One region of the Salinifilum aidingensis genome, then DNA from elsewhere that is predicted to be linked to it. Evidence: riboswitches for the same ligand, from Rfam matches in the RefSeq annotation. Region 1 holds a riboswitch; the other holds the start of a gene.
The links. Region 1 has a riboswitch for glycine ahead of gcvT (glycine cleavage system aminomethyltransferase GcvT). Riboswitches for the same ligand answer to the same signal wherever they lie in the genome.

Region 1 (7,490 bases):
GGGAACGGCCCCTCGACGATCTCGTAGGTGTAGGAGCGCGCCACGTCGTCGAGGTCCACCAGCCGTTCCCGGACGACGGACCCGTCGGGCATCGTCAGGTGGCGGACGCAGCCGACCGCGTCGGCGGGCCTGCCGTCCTCGATGTGGCTGGTCGCGATCGCCGGGTGCCACTGCGGCAGCCCGTCGAAGTCGCGCACCACCCGCCACACCGCGTCGGCCGGGGCGTCGACGGTGGCACTGGCGTACGAACGCGCCATGGGGTTTCCTCCTCGGATCGGGCCGGAGCTACTCGCCGCTCCGGCGGGTGAAGGACCGGGTCGTCTCGGCGATCGCCTTCTCCGCGGGCAACCGCTCCATGCTCGAGGCGCCGAAGAAGCCGTGGCAACCGCTGGTCGCCGCCAGCACGTACGCGGCGTCCTCCGGCTCGGAGATCGGGCCGCCGTGGCAGAGCACGATCACGTCCTCGCGCACCTGCCGGGCCGCGCGCGCCCAGGCGTCGATGTCGGCGACGCAGTCGTCGAGGGTGCGCGCGGTCTCCGCACCGATGCTGCCGCCGGTGGTCAGCCCCATGTGGCAGACGACGACGTCGGCGCCGGCGCGGGTCATCTCGCGCGCGTCCGCGGCGGAGAACACGTACGGCGTGGTCAGCAGGCCGGCCTCGTGCGCCGTGGCGATGAGCTCGACCTCGCGGTCGTAGCTCATGCCGGTCTCCTCGAGGTTGGTCCGGAACGTGCCGTCGATGAGCCCCACCGTGGGGAAGTTCTGAACACCGGAGAAGCCGAGGTCGGCGAGTTGGCCGAGGAAGCGCTCGGGCATGAGGAACGGGTCGGTCCCGTTGACACCGGCGAGCACGGGGGTGCTGCGCACGACCGGCAGCACTTCCCGCGCCATCTCCACGACGATGTCGTTGGCGTTGCCGTAGGCCAGCAGCCCGGCCAGCGAGCCGCGCCCGGCCATGCGGTAGCGCCCCGAGTTGTACAGCACGATCAGGTCGATGCCGCCGCTCTCCTCGGCCTTGGCGGACAGGCCGGTGCCCGCGCCGCCGCCGACGACCGGCTCGCCGCGGTCGACCTTGCCGCGCAGCCGGGACAGCAGTTCCGGGCGTTCGACACGCTTCGTCATATCCCCTTCCCTCCCCGTGTACGGGTCATCCCCCGGGGGCCGTCCCCGCGCGGGCCGGTGCCTCGGCCGTTCACGACGACCGCGGAGCGGTACCGATGCCCACTTCCGCCGCGGCGGCCACCACGGCGTCGGTGAACTCCGCGTCGTTGATGTTGTGCGGCACGCGCCGCACCCGCTCGGCGTCGCGCACGTTCCGCTCGATCGCGCCGAACAGCCGCTCGTCGGCGGCGGCATCGCGGAACGCGGCACCGGGGGAGTCCAGCAGGGACACCCCGCCCTCGGGCAGCAGGAACCGCACGGGCCCCGCGCAGGCGTTGATCTTGCCGGCGAGGAACTCGCCGATGCGCTCGCACTCCTCGGCGGTGGTGCGCATCAGCGTCACCTGCGGGTTGTGCTCGTACAGCAACCGGTCGCGGAACTCCTCCGGCACGGTGCCGCGCGCACCGAAGTTCACCATGTCCAGCGCACCGCACGAGCCGACGTAGGGCACCCGGGTGCGCGCGATCGCGTCGAGGCGCTGCTCGCCGGCGCTCATCACACCGCCGACGAGCAGATCGGCGATCTCGGTGGTGGTGATGTCGACGACCGCTTCGACGTAGCCGTCGTCGACGAGCTTCTCCATGGCCCGCCCGCCCGTCCCGGTGGCGTGGAAGACCAGCGGGTCGTGGGTGGCGCGCATCCTGTCGGCGACGGCGGTCACGCACGGGGTGGTCACGCCGAACATGCTCAGCGCGAGCGCGGGTTCGTGCTCGGCTTCGGGGACCTCGTGCGTGAGCGCGCCGAGCAGCGCGTGCGCGGCGTTGCCGAGCACGCGGCGGGAGATGCGGTTCAGCCCGGCGACGTCGGTCACCGAGGGGAACAGCACCAGGTCCGAGGAGTCCACGTAGGAGGAGGTGTCACCGGATGCCACTGTGGACACGATCATCTTCGGCACGCCCACCGGGAGGGCGCGCAGACCGCGGGAGATCAGCGCGGTGCCGCCGGAGCCGCCGAGGCCGAGCACCCCGTCCGCCGGCCGCTCGGCCAGGAAGCGCTCGAGCGCGACGGCCATGGCGGCCACCGCCGTGCCGCGGTCGGCGGTGAACACCGCGTCCGCCCCCTCGGGGTGGTGCGCGGCGACGTCCCGGGCGGGGACGTCCGGTGCCGCGCTCCGCGCAGCGGGGCCGGTGCCGACGTCGACGGTGGTCACGGCGCAGTGCGGGGCGAGCAGCTCCGCCACGTAGCGCAGATCGTCCCCCTTCGTGTCGAACGTGCCCACCACGTAGGCCCTCGGCGTGCGGTGCCCTCCGGTCACGGCGCCCTCCGTACACGGCTGCGTGATCATCGCGGATGCTACTGCGGCAGCGCCTGCTCTGCCCAGAGGCGCGCGTCCGCCGCGTCAGCGGCTCACGGCGACCGGCCCTCGTCCGGGACGGCGGGCAGCTGCGCGCGCAGCGCGATGATCTCGGCCTTGAGGGAGGCGACCTCGCCGCACAGCCGTTCGGCCTCCGCGGCGCTGTCGGCCGTGGCCCGGCCGGCGCGCTCGACGGAGTTCTCCACACCGCCGAACTTCTCCACGAACCAGGAGGCGATGCTGCCGGTGACGACGCCGAGCAGGGCGATGCCCGCGAGCATCAACCCCACGGCGATGAGCTTGCCCTGCCCGGTCACGGGGTAGTAGTCGCCGTAGCCGACCGTGGTGATCGTCGCCATGGTCCACCACAGCGCATCCGCGAAGCTCGTGATCGTGGCCTCGCCGGCGCCGCGTTCGGCGTCCAGCACGGCGAGGGCGGCCGAGACGCCGAGCAGCGCGGTCGCGCCGGAGACGTACAGCACGACCTGCCCGCGCACCCGCGCCTGGATCCTGCGGTTCATCAGCACCAGCACCGTCACCAGCCGCAGCACGCGCAGCTGGCGCAGCACCGGGACGAGGATGACCACCAGGTCGAACAGGTTGTGCAGCACGAACCGGCCGCGCTGCCTGGCCAGGGCGAGGCGCACGGCGTAGTCCACGGCGAACGCGCCCCACGTGACCCACATGGCCACTCCGACGCCGCGGCGCACGCCCGGCTGCATGCCGGGTTCGAGCACCGTCCACGCGTACAGCGCGATGAGCGGCCACTCGGTGCGCTGCTCCCACTTCACCAGCGGTGGAGGAGCGGCGCTCCCCGCGTTCTCGGAGCGCACGGTCTCGGATGACATCGTGCCCATGGTGCCGTGCCCGGAAGCGCCCGGGAACACGGCCGCGGCACCGGTCACGTCCGCGCTGCCCGCGCGCGGAAGAACGGCCCGCCGATCCGCGGGGAACGGCGGGCCGCAGGGCGTCACCGGCTCGGCTTGTTGCCCTTGAGCAGCTTGTTCTTCGCCTCGTCGATCTTGGCCCGGGTCTTGGGGTCCTGGGCGTACTTCTTCGCCTGCCGGATCGCCCGGCGCCCCTGGGGGCTGCTGGCGAGTCCGACGATCTTCTTCATCAGCGACATGTCCGCTCCTGGTCGGTCCTCAGCACGCGGCCTGTCCGCCGAAGTCCTGCCCGTCGAACGGCAGACCGGCGCGTCGCCTGGGGATCAGGCGTCCACCAGCCTACCGAGGTGATCGCGGGGACGACACCGCGCGCGGCAGGCCCCGGCGCGGGGGCCCGGGGCAGGATCCAGCGCGGGGACCTCAGCCGAGCACCCCGCTGACCGAGCTGTGCCCCTTGAGGATGTTGCGGGCGATGGTGCGGCGCTGGATCTCGTCGGTGCCCTCGAAGATGCGCAGCAACCGCAGGTCGCGGAACCAGCGCTCGACCGGCAGCTCGCGGGTGTAGCCCATGCCGCCGTGGATCTGCATCACGCGGTCGACGATCTCGTTGGCGCGGGTCCCGCCGTAGAGCTTGGCCATGGACTGCGCGTGCCGCGAGTCCATCCCCTGGTCGACCTGCCAGGCCGCTTGCAGCACGAGCCACCGCAGCGCCTCGATCTCCACGGCCGAGTCGGCGATCATCCACTGGATGGCCTGCCGGTCGGCGATGGGCGCGCCGAAGGTCTGGCGGTTGTTGGCGTACTCGGTGGCCATCCCGACGAGCCGCTCGCAGGCGCCGAGCGCGTGCGCGGGCAGCATGTAGCGCCCGCGGCCGATCCACTGCATCGCGAGCTGGAAGCCCTGACCGACCTCGCCGAGCACGTTCTCCTCGGGCACGCGCACCTCGTCGAACACCAGCGAGGCGGGTTGGCGCTCCCACTCGCCCATGATGTCGATGGGTTCGGAGGTCCAGCCCATGTCGCGGTCGACGAGGAAGCAGGTCACTCCGCCGTCGGCGCCCTTGGACTTGTCGGTGACGGCGAACACCATGGCGAAGTCGGCGTCGATGCCGCCGGTGATGAAGGTCTTCTCGCCGTTGATCACCCACTCGCCGCCCTCCTTGCGGGCGGTGGTGCGGATGTTCTTCGCGTCCGATCCGGCACCGGGCTCGGTGATGGCGAAGCAGGACTTCCGGGTGCCTTCGATGGTGGGCAGCAGGTAGCGCCGCTGCTGCTCCTCGTTGCCGCGGTAGAGGATGTTGTCCGCGTCACCGCCGAACTGGAACGGCACGAACGTGCGCCCCAGCTCGATCTGGATCAGCGCCGTCAGCACGGCCGGCAGGCCCATCCCGCCGTACTCCTCGGGGGTCTGCACGCCCCAGAACCCCGCCTCGCGCGCCTTGTTCCGCAGGTCCGCCTGCTCCTGCTTGGTCAGCCCCCGCTCACCGGCGCGCTCCCGGTGCAGCACCTGCTGCTCCAGCGGCATGAGCTCGCGCTGGACGAACTGGCGCACCCAGTCGCGCACGTCGCGCTCGGTATCGGACAACGAGAAGTCGACCATTGACCTGCACCCTTCCGCGTGAGCTACTAACTAACAACGTTAGTTTTATGGCAGCCTAGAGTCGGCCGCGCAGCCTTCGCAAGAGGCGTCCACCCCAGGCCACCCCATCCCGACCGTGGAGAAACCGTGCCCCGTCCGAGCCGTCCCCGCCTGACGACCGAGCGCATCGCCCGGGTCGGCCTCGAGATCATCGACGCCGAGGGGCTCGAGGCGCTGTCCATGCGCCGCCTGGCCGAGCGCCTCGACGTCCGCGCGGCGTCGCTGTACAACCACGTGCCGAACAAGGACGACCTGCTGCACACGATCTCCGACGAGGTCATGGCCCAGGTCGACGTCTCCGGCTTCGAGGTCGACTGGCCCACCGGCCTGCGCACGTGGGCGCGGTCCTACCGCGCCGCCCTGCGCGCGCACCCCAACCTCGTGCCGTTCCTGGCCGGCGGACCGGCCCGCCGGGAGAACGCGCTGCGCCGCGCCGACCGGGTGCACGGCGGCCTCGTGCGCGCCGGCTGGCCGCAGCGGTACGCCACGATGATCGGCGCGTCGACGAAGTACCTCGTCGTCGGCTCGGCCATGGCCTCGTTCGCCGAGGGCTTCCCCGCCGACGCGAGCGTCTACGACGAGCGGTTCCCCCACCTCGACCGCGCCCACCTGCTGCCGCAGCACACCGAGATCGACGCGGACAGCTTCGAACTCGCCCTCGGAGCGCTCATCGACGGGCTGCGCGAGGTCCACCGCACCCTCACCGCAGCGGCGCGCGAGGGCGGAGCGGCGATGCCGCACACCCCGCGCTGACCTGCACGCGCAACCGAGTGAGATCAGCCTCGCGTTGCGGTTGACTGCCCGCGGGGTCCTCCGTAGCGTCACGCTCTGACCAGGCCACAACCGGACAGCAGCGGACAGCAGACCGCACAACCGAATACCGCGCCGTTGACTCCGTGCGGGAGAGATCCCGGCCCGTCGGGACGCCGAAGGAGCAAGCACTCCCCAGCAAACTCTCAGGCACCACCTACCGCACGGTACGAGGCGGAACGGGAGGAAAGCAGGAGCGGACCGCTTCTCGCCCACGGTGCAAGCCGTCCAGCGACGGTGAAACTCTCAGGCCCATGACTCCAGGGGAGATCGCCCGACGTGCGTACGACCGCGCGGGTGGCGATCGAAGTGGTCCGGCTACGCTGGCAGGATCCGATTGCGTGCAGTTCCGGACCCGCGACCGCCGACCGGCGCCGCCCCCAGGAGGAGTCAGACACGATGACCTCATCGAGGCAGACGCCCCTGCACCAGGTCCACGAGGAGCTGGGTGCGACGTTCACCGACTTCGCCGGCTGGCACATGCCGGTGCGGTACAGCAGTGACACCGCCGAGCACAACGCGGTGCGCAACAGCGCCGGCCTGTTCGACCTGTCGCACATGGGTGAGCTCCACATCCGCGGGCCGCAGGCCGCGGAGGCCATGGACTACGCCCTGCTGGCCAACACCTCGGCGATCACGCCCGGCCGCGCGCGCTACACGATGATCTGCAACAGCGACGGCGGCGTGCTCGACGACCTCATCGTCTACCGGCTGCGCGAGGACGAGTACCTCGTCGTCGCCAACGCCGCCAACGCCGGCACCGTCTCCGAAGCGCTGGCCGACCGCGTCTCCGGCTTCGAGGTCGAGTTCCACGACACCTCGCACGAGTACGCGCTCATCGCGCTGCAGGGGCCGAACGCGGCGGCGATCCTCGGGCCGCTGACCGACACCGACCTGTCGACCGTCAAGTACTTCGCCGGGTACTACAGCACCGTGGCTGGTCGCGAGGTCATGCTCGCCCGCACCGGTTACACCGGCGAGGACGGTTTCGAACTGTTCACCGCGCCGGAGGACGCCGAGCCGATCTGGCGGGCGCTCACCGAGGCCGGCGCGGACCACGACCTCAAGCCCGCCGGACTGTCCTGCCGGGACACGTTGCGGCTGGAAGCGGGTATGCCGTTGTACGGCAACGAGCTCAGCGCCGAGTTGACGCCGTACCACGCCAATCTCGGCCGGGTGGTCAAGCTCGACAAACCCGACGACTTCGTGGGCAAGGCCGCGCTGGCGAAGGTCGCCGAAGTTCCCACCGACCGGACACTGGTGGGGCTGAGCACCGATCAGCGGCGCGCGCCGCGGCACGGCTACTCCGTGCTCGACCCCGGGGGCAACGAGATCGGCGAGGTCACCAGCGGTGCGCCCTCCCCCACTCTGGGGCACCCGATCGCGATGGCCTATGTGGACCGCGCGCACAGCCAACCGGGCACGGCGCTGAACGTGGACGTGCGCGGCAGGTCGCTGCCGGTGGAGGTGGTGGAACTGCCGTTCTACCGCCGCGGCACGTGACAACCGCGCCGTTCGACCGATCCGCACGGCCGTCGCAGACAGAAAACAGGAGGCAACACCAAATGTCCACACCGGACCTGTTCAACGACCAGCTTGCCGCGGTCGACCCGGAGGTCGCTGCTGCGGTGGGTTCTGAGTTGCGTCGCCAGCAGAACACGTTGGAGATGATCGCTTCGGAGAACTTCGCACCGCGCTCC
Region 2 (7,490 bases), on a different contig from region 1:
CTCATGGGGGCGAGCAGGGGCAGGGTGCCGTCGGCCAGCTGCACGGTCTCGTAGGCGATGCCGGTGACGCCCGCGGTCAGCACCGCCCGGGTGAGCTCCTCCGACGCGGCCAGGTGCAGGTAGGTGAACAGCACCTGGTCCCGCCGCAGGTGCGGGTACTCCTCCGGGATCGGCTCCTTGACCTTGAGGACGAGCTCGCCCTCCGACCAGACGTCCTCGTGCTGCCGCAGCACCTTCGCGCCCGCGGCCAGGAAGTCGTCGTCCGGGATGGACGAGCCCGCCCCCGCCTCGGCCTCCACGAAGACCTCGTGCCCGCGGGTGGTCAGCTCGTGCACACCCGCCGGGGTGAGCGCGACCCGGTACTCGTTGTTCTTGATCTCGCGCGGTACAGCGATGCGCACGGTCGATCCTTTCCCTCGGTGTCGCGTGTCACGATCCGTCGCACCGCTGGGCGACGCATCATTCCCACACGATGAGCGTGCCCACCTCCGTTTGTGCCGTCAGCACAAAACGCCTGCGCAAGGAGATGTGGGCCCGAACGGGCGATGACGTCGAAGAGGAGCGCGGACCGCCGGTACCGGTCCGCCGAGCGGCCGGTGCACCCGGTTGCGGTCCTCGTGGGGACCGGGGGCACGCGCTCCGCTGCGCACCTCCAGCGCGGAACACCTGCGCAAGAGCGGTGTGGGGCATGATCGGGGGAGGCCGCGCGTCCGCGGGGCGCGTCCGCGCGAAGCGCTCGAGGAGGGTGACGATGGCAGAAGCAGGCCGAGGGTTCCGCGTCCGGCCGCCGCGCCCGTCCGACCTGGAAGCCCTCCTCGCCATCCACGGCGACCCGCGGACGAACCGGCACAACCCGCGCGGGCCGCTGCGCGACCGCGAGGAGGGCCGAGCCCTGCTGGAGGAGTGGATCGACGACTGGCGGCGCTGCGGCATCGGTTACTGGACGGTGACGGCCTCCCCGGATGTTCCGGGAGGGACCGGTGCGCCGGGAGAGGTGGGTGCGCGGGGGAACCCCGGAGGGGGAGACCCCGGGAGCATCGCCGGTTTCGGCGGCGCGCGGTACCTGGCGGCCGGATCGGCGCGGGTGTTCAACCTGTACTACCGGTTCGCCCCGGACCGGTGGGGGCGCGGGTGGGCCTCGGCCCTCGCGCGGCACGCGGTCGGCGCAGCGCACCGCGCCGACCGCGGGACACCGGTGATCGCGCGGATGGAACCCGCCAACCGGGCGTCCGAACGCGTCGCGGAGAAGGCGGGGCTGGCCTTCGCCGGCCACGACCGCAACGGGCGCCGCGTCCTCGCCGACCGCCCGGTCGCGGAGGGGTTCCTCGCGGACCTGCCCCCGTGAGCGCGGGAGGTCAGCGGGCGCTCAGTCGTGCTGGGCCCACGCGCCGGCGAGCAGCTGGACGAGCAGCGCCGCGCGCACGTCCGGGTCGTCCAGGTCGAGCTGCAGGACCTCCTCGACCCGCCGCATCCGGTACCGGAAGGTGTTCGGGTGCACCCGCAGCTCGCGGCTGGCCCGCCGCGGCTCGGCCGGGTGCCGCAGCCAGGCGTGCAACGTGGCCACGTAGTCCGAGCCGTGCCGCCGGTCGTGCTCGCGCAACGCCGCGAGCGGCCCCAGCGCGCCCACGCCCGCGTCCGTGGCGGCCCCGGCCATCCGCGACAGCACCAGCGCTGGCCAGTGCTCCTCGTACACCACCACCCGCGAGCGGGTGAGCCCGCCGCGGGACAGTCCCACGAGCTCGTCGGCCTGCCCGCGGGAGGCGGCGAGATCGGCGACGCCGACGGCCGTGCCCACGCCGATGAGCGGACGCGGGTCGATGTCCCACCCGGCCAGCGCCTCCCGCAGCGTGCGCCACCCGCCGGGACCGGAACGGTCCGGAACCACCGCGTACAGCAGGTTGCCGATCTCCGTGACCAGCGGGTGCGGCCCGATCCCGCGGGTGATCCACTCCCAGATGCCCAGCCGGTGCCCCTCGTCCGGCCCCTCCGGGGCGGGCACCTCGATCGCCACCACCCGGTGCGGCTCGTTCGACACGGCCAGCTCCGTGGCGGCCGCGCGCCAGCCCTCGCCTCCCTGCAGCAGCAGGCGCACCTGCTCGGCCGAGCGCTGCCGCTCCGCGTCGGAGACCGCGCGCCAGCGCAGCAGGCGCAGCGCCACGAGCGGGGCGGTGTCGGCGAAGGCGGTGGCGCGCTCCTCGGAGACCTCCTCCGGCACCACGGCCCACATCGACCCCAGCAGCTCGCCGCCCATCCGGATGGGCACCACCAGCCGCGGCAGCGTGCCGTCCTGCTGCGCGGGCACGAACACGGCCGAGCCGGACTTGCTCAGCTGCCGGAACGTGCCGCGGGCGCGGAACTTGGCCAGCACCTCGTCCGGCTGGCGCCGCCCCATGATCGTCGACACGCGCGCCGGGTCGATCCGGTCCTGCCGCGCCGAGTGCGCCAGCACCTGCGAGTGCGCGTCCTCGATCGTGACCGGTGCGTCGACGACATCGGCGACCGCGTCGGCCACGCGGAACAGGTCCCCCAGGCCCGGCAGCCCGGTGAACTCCCGCGCGGAGCCGCCGGCCGCGGGCACCTCCGGCTCCTCCCGGCGGCCGCCGGCCTCCGCCAGCGCGGCGCGCACCAGCCACACCAGTTGCGCCCACGAGGTGCCGGGCAGCACTTCCACGAGCGCGAGTCCGGCCTCCCGCGCGGCCGCGCGCACCGGTTCCTCGTCGGGCCACGGCGCCTTGCACAGCAGACCGGCCGCACCCCGCTCGGCGCACTCGGCGACGAGGTCGAGCGCCTCGCTGCGGTCGTGGCACGCCACACCGAGAACCAGATCACCTTCGGTGATCGTGATGTCGGCCTCAGCGACGACGACGTCGCCCACGCACGGGGTCGCGTCCGGCAGAACCGCTGCGCGCAGCAAAGTCGGGCCCACCCGCTGGACGAGCGCGGGGAGTTCCAACATGAGCTGCCTCACTGGTGCGCGGCCGGTGGTGCGGTGGGGCGTGTTGACAGCCCGCTGCGTCCGTTTATCGTGACCACACCGACAATCGCATAAGCCGATGATCCCGAGCGGGAGAGACCCCGAGTGCCCCTGGGCACCGGGGCGCCGAAGGAGCAAGACTCCCCGCAAACTCTCAGGCCCAGTGACCGCTCGGAGGAGGTGACTCTGGAAAGCGGCATCACCGCAGGTGCCGCACCCACGGTGCAAGTCGCGCACGCGGCGAAGCTCTCAGGTTCCGCAACAGAGGGGGAGGCCCATCCCGGGCAGTGCACTGACCGCGGCCTGCCCGGACGACGAACGGACGGAGCCTCCCGACATGACGTTGCCGAGCGAACTGCACTACACCGAGGAGCACGAGTGGCTCTCCGACTCCGGTGAGATCACCCGGATCGGCATCACCCAGCACGCCGCCGACGCCCTCGGCGACATCGTCTACGTCCAGCTGCCCGAGGTCGGGGAGCAGATCGAGGCGGGGCAGTCCTGCGGCGAGCTCGAATCCACGAAATCGGTGAGCGACCTCTACGCGCCGGCGACCGGGGAGGTCACCGCCGTCAACGAGGCCGTGGTCGACGATCCTGCGATCGTCAACTCGGACCCGTACGGTCAGGGGTGGCTGCTGGAGGTGCGCGTCACCGAGATGGGCAAGGTGCTCACCGCCGAGGAGTACCAGCAGCTCATCGGTTAGGGCCTGTTCCGGAACCTCCTCCGTTGTGCGCGGGGTTCAGCGTGGATGCGCCGCGAGGCGGTGGAGAGCGGCGTGGCGGAGTCCCCTCCGAAAGGGGCGGACGCTGCCCCGCGAGGCGCCACGCTCCCCGCACAGCAGGTGTGCGAGGTTGCGGAACAGGATCTTGGATCCTGAGGGAGTCCGGGCGGCCGGCCGCCCGGAGCGACGAGCCCACCGGCCGCCGGTGCACCGTTCCCGCCCGCGTTCACCGCGGTGCCGCTGCACGGGAATGACCAGTGAGACGACACCGCGGTCGCTGGCAGGGCGCGGTCCCGCGGCCTGACAGCACAACAGGGGGACCGATCAATGGCGATCAGCGTCTTCGACCTCTTCTCCGTGGGAATCGGACCGTCGAGTTCGCACACCGTCGGCCCGATGAGAGCTGCCCGCATGTTCGCCGAACGGCTGGAGCGGGACGGCGCGCTGCCCGCGGTCGCGCGGGTGCGGGCCGAATTGTTCGGATCGCTCGGCGCCACCGGAACCGGCCACGGCAGCCCGAACGCGGTGCTGCTCGGCCTGGAGGGCAACGCCCCCGAAACGGCCGACCCGGCCGTCGGCGGCGAGCGCGCGGCGGAGATCCGGCAGAGCGGCAGTCTGCGGCTGGCCGGTTCCCGCGAGATCCCGTTCCCGGTGGACGACGACCTGGTGCTGCACCGGCAGAAATCGCTGCCGGTGCACCCCAACGGCATGCGGTTCTCCGCCACCGACTCCTCCGGTGCGGAGCTGGCCAGCGCCGACTACTACTCCGTGGGCGGCGGTTTCGTCGTCGACGAGCAGGCCAGCGGCACCGACCGCATCGCCCCGGACGCGACCGCCGTGCGGCTGCCGTTCCACAGCGGCGAGCAACTGCTGCACACGGCCGTCGAGCTGGGGCTGCCGATCAGCGAGGTGATGCGCGCCAACGAGATGTCCTGGCGCAGCCCGGAGGAGGTGCGCGACGGCCTGCTGCACATCTGGCACGTGATGCGCGAGTGCGTCGACAACGGGTGCCGCGCCACCGGCCACCTGCCCGGCGGGCTGAAGGTGCGCCGCCGCGCGGCGGACCTGCGGGCGAAGCTGTCCGACGAGGACGACCCGACCGAGTGGGCGGGGCTGTACGCGCTGGCGGTCAACGAGGAGAACGCGGCCGGCGGCCGCGTGGTGACCGCGCCGACCAACGGCGCGGCGGGGATCGTGCCCGCCGTGCTGCACTACTACGCGCGGTTCGTCCGCGGTGCCGACGAGGACGGCATCGTGCGCTTCCTGCTCACCGCGGGCGCCATCGGCGCGCTGTTCAAGGAGAACGCGTCGATCTCCGGTGCCGAGGTGGGCTGCCAGGGCGAGGTCGGCTCGGCCTGCTCCATGGCCGCCGCCGGGCTGACCGAGGTCCTCGGCGGCACCCCGGCGCAGGTGGAGAACGCCGCCGAGATCGCCGTCGAGCACAACCTCGGGCTGACCTGCGACCCGATCGGCGGGCTCGTGCAGATCCCGTGCATCGAGCGCAACGCGGTCGCTTCGGTCAAGGCGATCACGGCGGCGCGCATGGCGCTGCGCGGCAACGGCACGCACTTCGTGTCCCTGGACAAGGCGATCAAGACGATGCGCAACACCGGGCGCGACATGAAGGACAAGTACAAGGAGACGGCGCGGGGCGGCCTCGCGGTCAACGTCATCGAGTGCTGAAGGCCCGCTCGCAACGGAGGAGGTCGCGCACGGGCTCTCAGAGCACGATGTACAGCAGGGCAGCGGCGCCGGTGAGCACCACCGCCGCGGTGACCGCCGCGTGCAGCCCCGCACCGGGCAGCGGGCGGGCGGCGTGCAACCGGCGCTCCTCCTGCAGGTTCCGGCGCCAGGTCAGCCACGTGCTGCCCGCGGCCAGCGGCACGAGCACCACCGCGCAGACGGCCGCGGCGAGCACGCTGTGCCAGGCGAGCAGCCGCAGCAGCACGAGGACGCCCACGGTGAACGCCAGCGTGGTGCGCAGCCAGGCCAGGGCGGTGCGCTCGGTCTGCAGCCCGGGGTCCCAGGGCTGCCGGGGGCGCGGTCCGTTCGCCGTCATCGCGGTGCTCCCTCCGCGGCGGGCGCCCTCTCCGCGTCGGGTGTCCGTTCCCTCGCGGTGCGCATCTCAGACGCCGGGCAGGAACATGAGCACGCAGGCGAGCACACCGGCCGCGACGAGGCCGTAACCGAGCACGGGCCCGAGCCGCGGGGCGGGCAGGGTGCGCCCCGCGCGCAGCGCCCGCTCGGTGGCGAACCAGCGGTGGAACGCCCCACCGGCGCAGGCCACCCCGCCCGCCACGAGGAGCACCGCGAGGATCGTCCGCAGTGGACTCGCGGGTGAGTGCGGTACGACGTTGAGGGCTTCCACACCGACGCCCGCCGCCATCAGCGCCAGCGCGGTGCGGATCCACGCGAGGAAGGTTCGCTCGTTGGCGAGGCTGAAGCGCGGGTCCGGGTCCTCGCCGGTCGCGTACAGCCGCCGCGGCCAGCGCTCGCCGTCGGGTTCGGAGGCCATACCGCCAGGTTATCCGCTCGCACCGGCGGGCCTGCGGAGCAGGGAAGACCGCTCCGGGACCGGGAGCTGTGCTGGGGCCGCCCCGGCGGGGTCGATCCGGCGTGGGGAACGGTCCAGCGCGGGGCGATCCGGTGGGCCGATCCGGTGTGCCGGAGCGGACGACTGCGCGGGGCAGCCGGGACGCCCGGTACCGAGCCGGCGTCCCGGCGCGCGGCGCGGTCGTTCAGAACTGGAAGATCTTGCCGGTTTCGGCCTGCATCCGGCAGGAGTTCGAGTACTCCTTCTGGAAGCGCACCGGCTCACCCCTCCAGTCGCCGGTGGCCGTGGCGGTGACGGGGGCGTACTCCATCGTGCACCGCATCTCATCGCTCTTGAGCGTGTTGAGCTTGCCGTTGGCGCTGGCGAGCGAAGCGCACGCCTGCCGGGCCGCGGGATGCGATCCGCCGGCCGGGTCGCAGGTGAGCACCGCGGCGCTGCGCGCGGAGTCCTGCTTCTGAACGGTCAGCGTGAGCATGCTGTCGGCGGGCTCGGCCGCGGGGTCGGGGTTGGCGGCGGCGCTCGCGACAGCGGGGCTGAGTGCGAGCCCGGCAGCGGCGACCGAGCCGAGCACTGCCCGACGGAACCTGGTCATGTGCACACTCCTCTGCGAAGGTAGCGGACTGCCACCATCTTTATCGGCGTGCGCGGCGTTGTGTATCGGGTATGCCCGAATTTAACTTGATCGAGGTTCCGAGGCGCTGCGGTTGTGACGAGAAGTAACGATCAGCGGCGCTCTTTCCGCTCCGGTGATCACACCGTCGGGTGGTGTCCGCTGTGGTCTGATCACGAGCGGGGAGCGCGTCGTCCGGTCGTCACCGGCTCGGGCTCCGCGGCCGGGAGGACCGCCCGGCGTCCGCGCCCCCTTCCGCCGCGCCGGAGTCCTCCCCGGGTTCCCCGCGGGAATCCCCCGTGGATGCGGAGTGGTCCGCGCCGCGGTCCCCGTCGGTGGATCCGTCCACGTGCGACTCCTCCCGGCTCTCCCCCACGTGGTGCCGGATCACGCGGTTGACCGCGCGCTGGAACCCGTCCACGAGCACCCGCAGCGTCAGCGGCCGCAGTTCGTCGGCCACCGCCTGCACCCGTTCGCGCTCCTCCTCCGGACGTCCCCGCTGGCGGTACGGCCGCAGCACGTTCTCGGCGAAGAGCTCGCGCAGCTCCACGGCGATCTGACCGGTGTGCTGGTCCACGATCTCCTTGGCGCGCACCAGCATGTCCTGCGGCAGGTCGAACTCCAGGAT

Region 2: another riboswitch for glycine. It lies ahead of gcvH (glycine cleavage system protein GcvH); the one in region 1 lies ahead of gcvT (glycine cleavage system aminomethyltransferase GcvT).

The regions. Positions count from the first base shown of each region.
Region 1 covers NZ_BAAGTH010000010.1:32-7,521, reverse strand. The annotation lists gene ACYVJE_RS14310 (SRPBCC family protein) at 1-257, opposite strand, end outside; gene ACYVJE_RS14305 (phosphoenolpyruvate hydrolase family protein) at 286-1,122, opposite strand; gene ACYVJE_RS14300 (Tm-1-like ATP-binding domain-containing protein) at 1,193-2,446, opposite strand; gene ACYVJE_RS14295 (potassium channel family protein) at 2,509-3,303, opposite strand; gene ACYVJE_RS14290 (hypothetical protein) at 3,426-3,581, opposite strand; gene ACYVJE_RS14285 (acyl-CoA dehydrogenase family protein) at 3,763-4,941, opposite strand; gene ACYVJE_RS14280 (TetR/AcrR family transcriptional regulator) at 5,068-5,733, shown strand; glycine riboswitch at 5,870-5,963, shown strand; glycine riboswitch at 5,964-6,061, shown strand; gene gcvT (glycine cleavage system aminomethyltransferase GcvT) at 6,190-7,293, shown strand; partial or broken gene ACYVJE_RS14270 (serine hydroxymethyltransferase) at 7,356-7,490, shown strand, end outside.
Region 2 covers NZ_BAAGTH010000005.1:202,092-209,581, reverse strand. The annotation lists gene ald (alanine dehydrogenase) at 1-401, opposite strand, end outside; gene ACYVJE_RS09450 (GNAT family N-acetyltransferase) at 752-1,345, shown strand; gene ACYVJE_RS09445 (helix-turn-helix domain-containing protein) at 1,367-2,956, opposite strand; glycine riboswitch at 3,055-3,154, shown strand; glycine riboswitch at 3,155-3,249, shown strand; gene gcvH (glycine cleavage system protein GcvH) at 3,312-3,680, shown strand; gene ACYVJE_RS09435 (L-serine ammonia-lyase) at 4,026-5,381, shown strand; gene ACYVJE_RS09430 (DUF202 domain-containing protein) at 5,419-5,757, opposite strand; gene ACYVJE_RS09425 (YidH family protein) at 5,824-6,213, opposite strand; gene ACYVJE_RS09420 (SSI family serine proteinase inhibitor) at 6,437-6,844, opposite strand; gene ACYVJE_RS09415 (MerR family transcriptional regulator) at 7,065-7,490, opposite strand, start outside.